Regions from separate parts of the Vibrio japonicus genome, predicted to be linked through region 3. Evidence: predicted binding sites of a transcription regulator. Region 3 holds the regulator's gene; each other region holds the start of a gene.
What was found. The regulator PurR, encoded in region 3, represses purine synthesis genes. The targets are predictions, from matches to a motif close to TNANGNAAACGTTTNCNTNA.

Region 1: purM (phosphoribosylformylglycinamidine cyclo-ligase) is a predicted target of PurR. The motif match lies at 1,466-1,485, and genes of this name have one in related genera.
Region 2: folD (bifunctional methylenetetrahydrofolate dehydrogenase/methenyltetrahydrofolate cyclohydrolase FolD) is a predicted target of PurR. The motif match lies at 2,456-2,475, and genes of this name have one in related genera.

The regions. Positions count from the first base shown of each region.
Region 1 is NZ_CP102096.1:1,986,261-1,990,821, forward strand. It holds gene rluF (23S rRNA pseudouridine(2604) synthase RluF) at 1-671, shown strand, start outside; gene upp (uracil phosphoribosyltransferase) at 746-1,372, opposite strand; gene purM (phosphoribosylformylglycinamidine cyclo-ligase) at 1,550-2,590, shown strand; gene purN (phosphoribosylglycinamide formyltransferase) at 2,593-3,231, shown strand; gene NP165_RS09415 (tellurite resistance TerB family protein) at 3,337-3,987, shown strand; gene NP165_RS09420 (YaeP family protein) at 4,110-4,313, shown strand; gene NP165_RS09425 (DUF4250 domain-containing protein) at 4,320-4,511, shown strand.
Region 2 is NZ_CP102096.1:864,941-869,501, forward strand. It holds gene NP165_RS04255 (NupC/NupG family nucleoside CNT transporter) at 243-1,442, shown strand; gene folD (bifunctional methylenetetrahydrofolate dehydrogenase/methenyltetrahydrofolate cyclohydrolase FolD) at 1,528-2,388, opposite strand; tRNA gene NP165_RS04265 (tRNA-Arg) at 2,589-2,665, shown strand; gene NP165_RS04270 (Na+/H+ antiporter NhaC family protein) at 2,790-4,157, opposite strand; gene NP165_RS04275 (hypothetical protein) at 4,276-4,428, shown strand.
Region 3 is NZ_CP102096.1:1,774,395-1,778,955, reverse strand. It holds gene NP165_RS08410 (TVP38/TMEM64 family protein) at 1-240, opposite strand, end outside; gene NP165_RS08405 (TfoX/Sxy family DNA transformation protein) at 401-994, opposite strand; cyclic di-GMP riboswitch class I at 1,196-1,281, opposite strand; gene purR (HTH-type transcriptional repressor PurR) at 1,423-2,430, opposite strand; gene torD (molecular chaperone TorD) at 2,645-3,295, opposite strand; gene torR (two-component system response regulator TorR) at 3,532-4,260, shown strand; gene elyC (envelope biogenesis factor ElyC) at 4,302-4,561, opposite strand, start outside.

The DNA of each region.
Region 1 (4,561 bases), 210 kb from region 3:
ATAAAATCCTTCGTGCGGGTAACAATCACGAAAAAGAATACGTAGTGCGTGTGGATAAACCCATTACAGACCAATTTATTCAGAAAATGAGCTCTGGCGTTGAAATTCTCGACACGGTGACATTGCCATGCAAAGTGACTAAAGAGACCAAGTTCTCTTTCCGCATTGTTCTGACACAGGGTCTTAACCGCCAAATTCGACGCATGTGCGAAGCTATAGGCTACGAAGTATTTAAACTGCGTCGAGTTCGTATTATGAACATTACGCTCGATGGCATCCCAAATGGTCAGTGGCGATACCTAAGTGATGATGAAGTTTCTGAAATCTTAGCGATGTGTGAAGGCTCAGTGAGTACCGAAGAGGCATCAAAGCTCGATAATCGCGGGAAAAAAATACGCCAAGCAACCGATGCAAAACTCTATGACAGCCGAGAAGAGAATCAAGGCTCAATAGCACGTCGCAATCAAAAGCAGCGCACATTTAAAGGTCGCAATGCCGATGAACTTCGCCACGCACCAAACTCAAAAAAAGGCCGTCACGGTACGTCTAACTCGAAAAGTCACACTGGCAGTGAAAAAACGAAACAAGCGTATCAACCAAATACAAGCAAGCCTGCATCGCGTCCAGCAAGCAAGCCCCGTACAGGTGGCACATTGAGCTTGAAAAAGTAATCAATGGTTCAAAAACAACAAAGGGGAGCAAATGCTCCCCTTCTCGTATTCAATTTCGATTACATCAATTTCAATTACTTAGTACCGAAAATTTTATCACCTGCATCGCCCAGACCAGGTACGATGTAGCCTTTATCATTTAGCTTTTCATCGATAGAAGCTGTGTATAGTTCTACGTCAGGGTGTGCTTTTTCTAATGCTTCAATACCTTCTGGCGCTGCCACAAGTACCAACACCTTTATTTGGCTACAGCCTTTTTCTTTAAGAAGATCAATCGTCGCGATCATCGAGCCGCCCGTTGCTAGCATAGGGTCAACAACAATCGCAATACGCTCGTCAATATTCGAGGCCAGTTTGTTGAAATAAGGTACTGGTTCCAATGTCTCTTCATCACGATAAATACCAACAACGCTGATACGAGCACTTGGCATATGTTCTAGTACACCATCCATCATACCCAGACCTGCACGCAGGATTGGCACTACAGTAACTTTCTTACCCTTGATTTGGTCAACTTCCACTGGACCATTCCAACCATCAATGGTTACTTTTTCCATTTCAAAGTCTGCAGTCGCTTCATAAGTAAGCAGGCTACCAACCTCAGTAGCTAACTCGCGAAAGCGCTTAGTGCTGATGTCACCTTCTCTCATTAGACCAATTTTGTGTTTAACAAGAGGGTGTTTTACTTCAACAACTTTCATTTCCATCTCCGGATATATGATGATTTTTAAACAAACCTTCAGATTATAAACGATTTCATTAACAATTTCTTGCGATAGGACAAAAGAAAAAACTCACGCAAACGTTTGCTATATGGGTTTATCCGCTGTTAGAATAGCGCCGTTTTCATACCCACTTTCAAAACCGAGGACTTCACTGTGAGTGCTAATAACACTTCTCTAAGCTACAAAGATGCTGGCGTTGATATTGATGCAGGCAACGCACTTGTTGACCGTATTAAAGGTGCTGTAAAACGCACGCGTCGCCCTGAAGTAATGGGTGGCATTGGTGGCTTTGGCGCACTTTGTGAACTGCCAACGAAATACAAGCACCCAGTTCTAGTTTCGGGCACTGACGGTGTTGGAACAAAGCTGCGTCTTGCTTTGGATATGAACAAACATGACACTATCGGTATCGACCTAGTGGCTATGTGCGTGAATGACCTTATCGTACAAGGTGCTGAGCCTCTATTCTTCCTTGATTACTATGCGACAGGCAAGCTAGATGTTGATACTGCAGCAGAAGTCGTATCCGGAATCGCTGATGGCTGTCTACAAGCAGGCTGTGCACTAATCGGTGGTGAAACCGCTGAAATGCCAGGCATGTACGAAGGCGAAGATTACGACGTAGCTGGCTTCTGTGTTGGTGTCGTAGAAAAAGAAGACGTTATCGACGGAACGAAAGTTGCCGCGGGTGACGCGCTTATCGCTGTAGGTTCAAGTGGCCCTCACTCAAATGGCTATTCTCTTATCCGCAAAATTTTAGAAGTTTCAGGTGCCGATAAGAATGAAAACCTAGAAGGAAAAACCATCGGTGAGCACCTTCTAGAGCCAACAAAAATCTACATCAAGTCTGCGCTTAAAATGATTGAGCAGCATGACATCCACGCCATTTCTCATATTACAGGTGGCGGCTTCTGGGAGAATATTCCTCGCGTACTGCCTCAAGGTACAAAAGCCGTGGTTGATGGCAATAGCTGGGAATGGCCTGTGATCTTCAAATGGCTACAAGAGAAAGGCAACGTAGACACTCACGAAATGTACCGCACATTTAACTGTGGTGTTGGTTTGATTGTTGCTCTGCCTCAGGATCAAGCTGAAGCGGCAGTGAAGCTACTGAACGCAGAAGGTGAAAATGCCTGGGTTATTGGCGAGATTGCACAAGCTGAAGCTGGCGAAGAACAAGTAGGGATCAAATAATAATGAAGAGTATTGTTGTTTTAGTTTCAGGGAATGGTTCAAACTTGCAAGCGATTATTGATGCTTGTGAAACCAGCATTGATAACGGACGAGTGACGGCTGTTTTTTCGAACAAAGCAACGGCTTATGCGTTAGAGAGAGCAAAGAAGGCTGGCGCTGCTGGCCACTTTCTTGACCCCAAAGCGTTCGATACACGAGACGCATTTGATCATGAATTGATGAAGCAAATTGATGAATACAAACCAGACGTTATTGTTCTGGCTGGTTACATGCGTATTTTGAGTGGCGAGTTCGTTCGCCATTACATGGGACGTATGATCAATATCCACCCTTCTCTGCTGCCTAAATATCCGGGACTCAATACTTACCAACGCGCTATTCATGCCGGAGACGAAGAGCACGGTACCAGTGTACATTTCGTTACTGAGCAACTCGATGGTGGTCCTGTTATTCTTCAGGCGAAAGTTCCGATTTTCGACGAAGATAATGTCGAAAATCTAACGGCTCGTGTACAAACTCAAGAGCATAAAATTTATCCTCTGGTCGTCAAGTGGATGGTTGAAGATCGTTTGGAAATGAAAAACGGAAAAGCATTTCTAGATGGTGAACAGCTAGGCATTCACGGTTACGCACAAGAGTAAAAAGCGATTTCAATCCTTTGGCGAGCACTAGCTCGCCTTTTTTATCCCTGTTAATTCTCTATTCATCCTCCTTTCGCTAAGCTAATGAAAATTAGGAGGTGTTATATGGATCTTAAAAGTTTACTTAACCAAGCATTAAACTCTGATCTGCTCAAACAAGGCCAACAGCAAATCAAACAACAATCTAGTTCTGGCACATTCAAATCGTTGGGCGCAGGTGCCGTTGGCGGAGGCTTGGTAAACTTGCTTATGGGCTCAAAAAAGAGCAAAAAACTAGGTAAGAAAGTCGGCAAGAATGCATTGAAAATTGGTGGTGTCGCAGCGTTGGCGGCCCTCGCTTACAAGGTCTACAACGATTCTCAGCAAACACAAGGCACGTCAACAGTCAAAGAGAGCTTCAATCCTGAAGACAATCTACACAGCGAACTGATCCTCAAAGCGATGGTTGCAGCGGCCAAAGCTGATGGTCATGTCGACCAGCAAGAAATGCAACGTATCGAGGCTGCAGTAAAAGACGCAGGAGCGGACACTCAATTGCAAACATTGCTGCACTCAGAGCTGAATAAACCTCTCGATCCTGCAGAAGTGGCTCGCTTAGCGCAGACACCGCAACAGGCTTCAGAAATTTATCTTGCGTCATTAATTGTCGTCGATGAGCAAAACTTTATGGAGAAAGCTTATCTTCAAGAGTTAGCAAAGCAACTCCAGCTATCTCCCGATGTCACCTATCAGCTTGAGCAACAACTGACAAACTAATACCTGTGTACAAAGAAAAAGCAATTGCTACATCCCCTTGAGCTAGCTCAATCTCTCGCTTTGAGTTTCCGCTTTTGGGTGTGTATATTTGAGAGCAGTTATCATTTATTAAGGATTTAGCCATGCAAGTATATGGATGCTGTGAATTAGTTCGCGCGCTTTACGCACAGATAGGAAGTGGTGATCAGGCGTATGTGCCTAACGCGATTTCATGTGCAGTTAAAGCGTTGAATGAAATTGCCGCCGATGAATCTTTACCAATGGAAGCGCGAGAAAAAGCAGCGTTTGCCGCGGCAAATCTACTAATTTCAGATTTTGAGGATTAACTAAAGATGAATCTAGCTAACTTTGAAAGCATGGATCCCGTGATGCTAATGAGTATTGTCAACATGAAGCTACGTGATGACTTTGGCGGTGACCTCGATAAACTGGTAAATTTCTTCGATATCGATAGAGCAGCCTTAGAAGCTAAATTAGCAAGTGCTGGATTTGATTTTTTGCCTGACGCAGGACAGTTTCGTTAAGCCACATACAAAAAAGGTTGACGATGTCGTCAACCTTTTCAAATCAAGCG
Region 2 (4,561 bases), 910 kb from region 3:
TCAAGGTGGCAAAGGCATTGAGATAAACGTAAGTAATTATTTCCTTTCCTACAAACATATTTTCCAAATGGAAACAATAAGCTTTAGCAAACGTTTATATTGATAAAAAACAATAACTTAATATCAAGTTCATTTATTGAGCAATGCAAAGTACACTTTATTAACAACTGTGATTTGCATCTCAAAATTATCTGAATATTATCCGACGCAATTTTATTTACCCCTTTTGCGTCGGAAATCGTATGAACTCTCTATTGGGCATCGTAGTCATTTTTGCTTTGGCTTGGCTACTTTCTACAAACAGAAAAAATATAAAGATAAAAACGGTCGTTTTTGCTTTTGGTCTGCAAGTCGCTTTCGCTCTACTGGTTCTATATGTGCCAGTGGGCCGAGATGTTCTGCACGCGGTAAGTGGGGTTGTGTCGAACTTAATCGACTATGGGCAAGAAGGTATTGGATTCCTGTTTGGTGATTTAGCGACGGGTGGATTTACCTTTGCCATCAATGTACTTGGCATCATTATCTTTTTCTCCGCATTGATTTCAGGCCTTTATCATATTGGTCTTATGCCGCGCGTGATTAATTTCATCGGCGGTGGTATTCAAAAACTGCTAGGCATTGGCCGCGCGGAATCGTTGTCGGCAACCGCAAATATCTTTGTTGGTACGATCGAAGCGCCGTTAATGGTAAAACCATACTTAAAGCACATGAGCGATTCTCAGTTCTTCGCAGTGATGACGGGCGGTTTGGCGTCGGTTGCTGGTGGAACGTTGGTCGGTTATGCGTCATTGGGTGTGGATCTTAACTACTTGATCGCAGCGGCATTTATGTCTGCACCGGCAGGTCTTTTGATGGCAAAAATCCTAATGCCAGAAGCTGATGTAAAAGCCCCAGATATCAATATCAATGATGTTGAAATTCCACGTGCAACCAACGTCGTTGAAGCGTTGGCAGACGGTGCAATGGCTGGTGTACGTATCGCTGTTTCTGTTGGTGGTACGCTTTTGGCGTTTATCAGTATTATTGCTTTGTTGAATGGCATGCTCGGTTGGTTTGGTGATCAGATTGGAACAGAGATGAGTTTTGAGCTGATCCTAGGTTACTTGTTTGCCCCCGTCGCTTGGTTGTTGGGTATTCCTTGGAGTGAAGCTGTGACTGCAGGCTCTCTAATAGGTAACAAAATTGTGGTGAACGAATTCGTCGCATTCATTCAACTGGAAGCAGTGAAAACCGAGCTGAGCGAGCATTCTCAAGCGATCGTGACTTTTGCACTCTGTGGTTTCGCAAACATATCCAGCATGGCAATGCTTATCGGTGGCTTAGGCTCCTTGGTGCCAGAAAAGCGTGCTTTTGTTTCTAAGCATGGCTTTAGAGCGATCACCGCTGGTGTTATGGCCAACTTGATGAGCGCATCCATTGCGGGCGTCATTATGAGTCTGTAACCGCGAGTTACTCAAAGTGAACATTTGGGTTTAAATAAAAACGGGTAGCGCAATGGCTACCCGTTTTTGTATTTAACTCATTAAGTTACTTTTTGGTATGGAACTGCTCACAAGCTAGCATCGTATTTTCGATTAGGCTTGCTACTGTCATTGGGCCCACACCACCAGGAACTGGAGTAATGAAGCTTGCGCGATCACGAGCCTTAGAGTATTCAACATCACCGACTAACTTCCCTGAGTCTAAGCGGTTGATACCCACATCGACAACCACAGCACCTTCTTTAACCCAGTCACCAGGTACAAAGTTTGGTTTGCCCACTGCGACAACTACGATGTCCGCTTGGCGAACGTGACGCTCCAAATCTTTAGTAAAACGGTGACAAGTTGTTGTTGTACAGCCAGCTAGCAGTAATTCTAGTGTCATTGGGCGGCCAACAATATTAGAAGCACCCACGACAACAGCGTGTTTACCGCGCAGCTCAATGTTGTAGCGATCGAGTAGGGTAATGATACCTTTAGGTGTGCATGAGCGGAGTTTTGGAATACGCTGAGCAAGGCGCCCCACGTTGTATGGGTGGAATCCATCAACGTCTTTCTCTGGGTGAATGCGTTCTAAAACATGAGTCGAGTCAATGCCTGCTGGAAGAGGGAGCTGGACGAGTATGCCATCAATCTCATTATCACTATTTAGCTCATCAATCAGAGCAAGTAACTCTTCTTCTGTTGTGCTTGCTGGTAGATCAAAAGATTTAGAAACAAATCCTACTTCTTCACATGCACGGCGCTTGCTGCCAACATAAACTTGAGAAGCTGGGTCTTCACCAACTAATACTACCGCAAGACCTGGCGCACGTAGACCAGCTTCTACTCGAGCTTTTACTCGCGCAGCAACTTCTGATCGAACAGTTTGAGAAATAAGTGTTCCATCGATATTTTGAGCAGTCATGACTTTCCTTTAATAAGAATGGCGAATAATTTGCAGCGCATTGTCGCAAATTATTTGACGAACATCTATAAGCAAACGTTTGCTTTGTGGTGTTTTTAATCAAAATATAATCTAGTGTCCTTTTTTTAGTCATTCAGATCATTATGTTATGAAAACCCCTTGTGTTACGAGTGTGAACTCGTATAATCCCTTCCTGTAGCGCGCCCTTAGCTCAGCTGGATAGAGCACGTCCCTTCTAAGGATGTGGTCATTGGTTCGAATCCAATAGGGCGTGCCATTTATTCTAAAGCCCTGATAACTCAATGAGTTGTCAGGGCTTTTTCGTTTTTTAGGGTTATGAATGCAAAAAAGCCAGTCAGGGAATTGACTGGCTTCTTCGTTTTAATGTCTCTAGTACAAACTTAAATGTTTGAAAGCGGTGCTGGGCGTCGGGACGGGTGCTTGAAGAAAATTGCCAACGCTGCAGCAATGGCTAGAGCAAAGCAGTAGTAAGAGTTGGCAACAACTTCAACGGGGGAAATCTCGAATACGGACCCCAAAAGCAGCACTTGCGCACCATAAGGCAGTATGCCTTGCATGACGCACGAGAAAATATCCAACAAGCTAGCAGAGCGGCGTGGAGTCACGTTATGCTCTTCCGCCAATTCGCGTGCAACACTGCCAGAAACGATAATCGCAACCGTATTGTTTGCTGTACACGTGTTTACCATGGCGACAAGACTAGCGATACCAAGTTCACTTGCACGGCTGTTCGCTTTCGAAGAGTGGCTCGAACCAAACGCTTTGATCGTTTTGCTGATAAAGTTAGTCAAGAAGGCTAAACCACCTTGACGGCGCATCAGTTCACTCAAACCGCCAATCAACATAGACAGTAAGAAGATCTCTTGCATGTTGCCAAAGCCTGCGTAAATGTCTTTCCCCAAATCTGTCAGTGTATAGCTATCAATCGAGGTTAAGCTTACGCTTCCCGCTAGAAAAATTCCTACCGAAAGCACAACAAAGACGTTCAAACCCGAGATAGCTAAAATAAGAATCGTGATATAAGGAAGAACTTTGAGCCATTCTACCGGGCCTGTTTCTGGCACTTGTGTTGCGGAGCTGTTGAATGCGAATAGTACGAGCGCGAAGAAAGCGGCAGGAAGTGCGATACGAACATTTTCGCGGAACTTATCTTTCATTTCACAGCCTTGAGAGCGCGTTGCCGCGATGGTGGTATCGGAGATGATCGAAAGGTTATCACCGAACATAGCGCCGCTTAGCACCACCCCAGCAGTTAGGGGAAGGCTCATGCCGGCTGACTGCGCAATACCCAGTGCCACGGGAGCAACGGCGGCGATAGTGCCCATCGATGTTCCCATTGCTGTCGCAATAAAGGCTGAAATTAGAAAGATACCCGGCAGAATCAGGCTGGTCGGAATCGCTGACAGTCCAAGGTTAACGGTCGCATCCACACCACCAGACGCTTTCGCTACCGCAGCAAATGCACCTGCAAGCAGGTAAATCATACACATCGCGATGATATCTTGATGTCCAACACCACGCATGAATTGTTCGATTGAACGGTTGAGCGAATCTTTGCTTAGCAAAATCGCTACGATGATAGCGGGTAGTGCAGCGATAGGCGCTGGCAGCTGATAGAAAGCGAACTCAACACCTTGAAAAGACAGATAAGTGCCCACGCCAATAAACAGCGAGAGAAAAATCACTAATGGAAGAAGTGCAATTGCAGATGGGCTAGCTGCTTTGGTTGATTCTGGGGAATAGGACATTTAAACGATAAAGTTGACAATAACGGGGGAGAGAAGATTAATGGCACGAAGATGATATGTCAATGTAGACGTCCAAACGTCTGGGTGTTTTTACTGTTGAGTGCCCGTAGAGTTAAATATGTCTCTCTTTTTGACAGCATCGGTTGTTGAGCTAAAAGTAGACAAGCGAGTAATACATAAGCGTGATAGACACAATACAACGGAACAGTGTTATCGCGTTGGCGAGCCACTGTTGTTTGCCGTCTTTCATCTGTTTTTTCCTATCGAATAGCCAGTCTATCAGCCTATATTCAACCTATCCGATGTGTAGTTGCTAGGTTGGTATCACTTTTGCTTAACTTTCGAACTGTACATAAGCAAAGCTTTTCGGTAGCATGACGCTCCCTGACAATCAACGATTGATT
Region 3 (4,561 bases):
GCCGAAAAGTGCAGCGCCTAATAGGGTAACGACGGCGGCACCGGGTATTGAGAATGCTGTAATTGCCACATAAGCGAGAAAGTAAACCAACGCTGCCAGTGCAAAGTTTGCATTGATAAAATCGTCTAACGCAATTTGCTGGGCTTTGGCATTGTCGAGTGTCAGATACTGGCCGAAATTTGTCGCTAAGAAAATGATCAGGCCAAGCAGTATTAAGCCAAGGATCCACTTTTTATTCATTACCAAGTCCTACTTCATTGCTTACTTTGCTAATTATTCATGTCGTCTTGACTTAAACGACATGAAAGTGACATATCTGATAAGAACGCCTAAGTGGATAAAAAATTCCCTTAAAAAAACAAAGTCAGCACAGGGCTGACTTTTCTATATCTAATGAGGCTTACTTTCCCAGCATACTCAGCAGTTCTTGCCTGCGGCTTTGGGGGATAACCGACCAATGCGTTCCATTTATAGCGCCTTCTAAAGCCCATAACAGTTCCACATTGAGCTCGGACGTCTGTGTCGATTGAATTGCTCTAAAAGCCTCAACCGAACCTGCGTTTTTCAACGACTCGACATCACTGATGCCGGCTTTTTTCAACATGCGCTCTGTTGCAAGGCGCAAATTAGGCAAGTCTTTTAATCGAGTTGGCTTTGCTTCTGCTTGAATCTGTTTATCTTGCTTCGCTGCTTCAAGTGCGTCTTGGGCCATAGCTAAAGTGCGTTGCTCATCATTGGACCAATCCTCTGTCAATGCAAAATATTTGGTCACTACGGGGAAGCCACGCTTTTTATAAACATATGGGTCAAGCCCGATTTCTTTGCATCGTTTTGCAAGTTCGTCATCGGCCCTTATATGAAGTTTGTCGTTTACTACAAGTGCAAACATAGTGTCATCGGCAAATATGCCGAAACCACCAAACATTGAGCGGGAGTGAATTTTCCCCAGTCGCTCAAATAGCCTCATAGAGTCTTTAAGTATTGGTTTATCCATGCTGTGTTTTCTCGGTGTATATGTATACGCCACCAATTCAGGTCCGAGAGAGTAGCAAAATATTGCATACATTATGTCAGTAAGGCGTCATACAAGTGCATATTCCACTAAGTTTTGTGAAACGCCAACGGAACGCTGCTTCTGAGGAAGAGCCGACATCTTGTGGATGAAGAATCCATTGTATTGCATTTGCATTTTGCCATCGGCAACCCCGCTACCATACATATACATACTTAGGCCGGTGGCTTTGCGTCCTATCTTTTCAGAGTAGTTTGCCCTGTGCGTGGCTCTAATCGAACTTTCAGAGGATAAATAAAAATCGTTCAAATTATCATGGGGAGATGAGCTAAATGTGATCTTAGTTCCGAGGTGATTAGGTAGTTGTGCATTTAACCACCATCAATCAAAGGGTTAAATGCACAAAAAGGTTATTTATTCAGATTTTGCACGGTGCATCGTTCAACGATTTCTGGATGCATTTCAAAAACGCGTTTTTCGTGTTCTTTGTCTTTGATGCGCTCTAACAGAATTTCGAAAGCATTTTTACCTACACGGCGCTTTGGTTGGTGTACGGTGGTTAACGGAGGAGAGAAATATTCAGCCAGTTCTATGTTGTCGTAACCAATAACAGACATGTCTTCGGGAATACGGATCCCTTTTTGCTGCAGTCTGCTCATTAGGCCAAGTGCCATCGTATCGTTGAAACAAAACACTGCCGTAGGTTTTTTGTCCATTGCTGCGATTTTATCCGCTGCCAGTACTGCGGTATCACATTCGAAGTTACCTTCCAGTATCCAATCTTCTTCAACGTTGAGATTCGCTTCACTCATTGCGCGTCGATAACCAGCAATACGCTCTTGGCACGCTAACTTTTCAAAATGTCCACTTAGGCACGCAATATCCGTGTGACCGTGGTCGATCAAGTATTTCGTTGCTAGGTAGCCACCTTCTTCTGAATTATCGATGATCTTGTCAGCCTGAGAGCTTTCCGGACCCCAATCCATGATGACTTTTGGAATATCTTTGTGACGCTCAAGCATTTCGCTGAGTTCTTCAGTAAGATCAGAACACATAACAAGAATGCCATCGACGCGTTTTTCAGCCAGCATGCGGATGTAGTCACGTTGCTTTTCGTAGATGCCGCCCGTATTACACAGGATCAGCGTGTAGCCTTGACGGTAACAATAGCTTTCAACGCCATCGATCACTTCTGAGAAGAATAAGTTTGTTGACTGAGTCACCAGCATGCCAATGGTACGAGTCGTGTTGCATTTTAAGCTACGAGCAACCGCACTAGGCGCGTAATTAAGCTCTTTGACTGCTTCCATTACTTTTTCTTGAGTAGCTTCAGCAACAAAGCGTGTTTTATTAATTACATGTGAAACCGTTGTTGTTGACACACCGGCTAAGCGGGCAACGTCTTTAATAGTGGCCATAAAGTTCTGTCCTGTCGATTACTGCCACAGAAGTATATTCAAGTTTAGAATAATTTGGCAGAAAGTATCAGAAACACAAAAACCGCTTTGTTAGCGGTTTGTATTCATTTCGATCATTGTTATCGTTTGCGGACACAATTTTAGACTGCAAACCTTTTAAGAGCAAATAAAAGGTTTGCGTATCAGGGAGAAACCTACAAAAACAGAATCGCCTTTATTCTTTACCTTGTAGGTAGCGGCAATCTAATTCTAGGAAGGAAACAAGTAATTGTACGATAGACGCGTAGAAGCCAAATTTATCCAAAGACTGGCACTTTTGGGAAAACTGAGGTGTCCAGCTTAATAGATGCTGGTGGATAAGCTGTGCTTGCTCGGTTAGGGCGTTATCTAATTCATGCTCTTTCTCTAACTTGTTGGAAAGTATGATTAAGTTGCCTAAAAAGTCCAATTCAATTGCGATGTGATCAGCAGGTTCATTCAGGCTCTTGTCCACTTCAATATCGTAGGAGCGCATTAAATCTTCCATCTCTTTTGCTGGCTTATCGTTCAAAAGACCGGATTTTCCAATGTAAATAGAGGCATAAGGAAGTGCGGAATCTCTGTCTGATTTTAAAAAGAGATCGCAAAAGTCAGCAGCAAGCTCTAGCTGTGCGTCTTCTCTGTCTAAAAGACGATTTAGGGAATCCACGACTTTTGTAACAGCAGGTTTCAGCGACTCATTTTCGCCAAGTCCTGACAGGAAAGAACGAATTTCTACTGAATGATATTGCTCCAGACTCTCTTGCGTTAACTCTCTTGCCAAAAGGCTAGACAGCCACCAGTAGATTTCCGCGCGTTTTTCATTGAATGCTTTGATTTCTTGCATTAGCTGAGACTCCTAAGATAACTGCCAGGTAGTCTACATAATAAAAATGAACAGCGGTAATGGTGATTATGTCGATTTAAGTCTAAATATTAAGGATAGTAAACAGGTAAGCGGGTTTTGTTTTGAATCAATAAAAAACCATCTTTCGTAAATTTAAAGTGACAAATACTAGAAATGTTACTAGTTATGAATAGAATACAGATCAATATGAAGACCAAAGCAAATAAGTGGTGTAAATGAGTTATCACGTACTAGTTGTAGAAGATGACGCAGTCACTCGCAGCAAGCTCGTTGGGTATTTTCAGAATGAAGGTTACCAGGTGAGTGAGGCCCAAAGCGGTGAGGAAATGCGCGAATCGCTACAAAATAATGCCATAGAAAATAATGCGATAGATTTGGTGATGCTAGATATCAATCTCCCAGGTGAAGATGGCTTGATGCTCACTCGTGAACTTCGCAGTAAATCAGACATTGGGATTATCCTGGTAACAGGACGCACGGATAGCATCGATAAAATTGTTGGTTTGGAAATGGGAGCCGATGATTACGTCACGAAGCCGTTTGAGCTTAGAGAACTTTTGGTTCGCGTAAAAAACCTATTGTGGCGAATTTCCAATACGCGCAATGCTTCAGGCTCTACGGTTCAAACTAAGCAAGATGAGCATGTGGTTCGTTTCGGTGAGTGGACTTTCGACATACAGCGACGCGCGTTAAGTCATGCCGGTGAGCCAGTCAAATTGACTAAAGCGGAGTATGAATTGCTGGTTGCTTTGTCTTCACACCCTAAGCAGGTGTTAAGCCGAGAACGTATTTTAAACATGATCAGCCACCGGGTGGACGCGCCTAACGATCGCACAATCGATGTTTTGATTCGCCGCATGCGCGCTAAGATGGAGTTTGATCCTAAGAATCCACAAATCTTTGTTACGGTTCACGGTGAAGGGTACATGTTCGCCGGAGACTAAAACTCAATAAAAAAATACCGAGGCTTTCACCTCGGTATTTTTTATCCTTCGTTTTCCGTCGCTAAAGGCTTTTCTGGGGTAGATACCCAATCACGAAGTGATTGCCAGATACGGCCAAGTGTTTCATGCCAGTAGCGCTCAGTTTGCTCTAAGTACTTGGCTTTAGGTGTGTACTTCTCCCAAGCCTGAGTGACATTTTGAAACGCGAGATAGTTTGTTGGTGCTGGGTAAGGATCTAACCCAGCAGCGTGAAACTCATTAAGAGCTCGCTCCATATGACTCGCTGACGTCACCAATACGA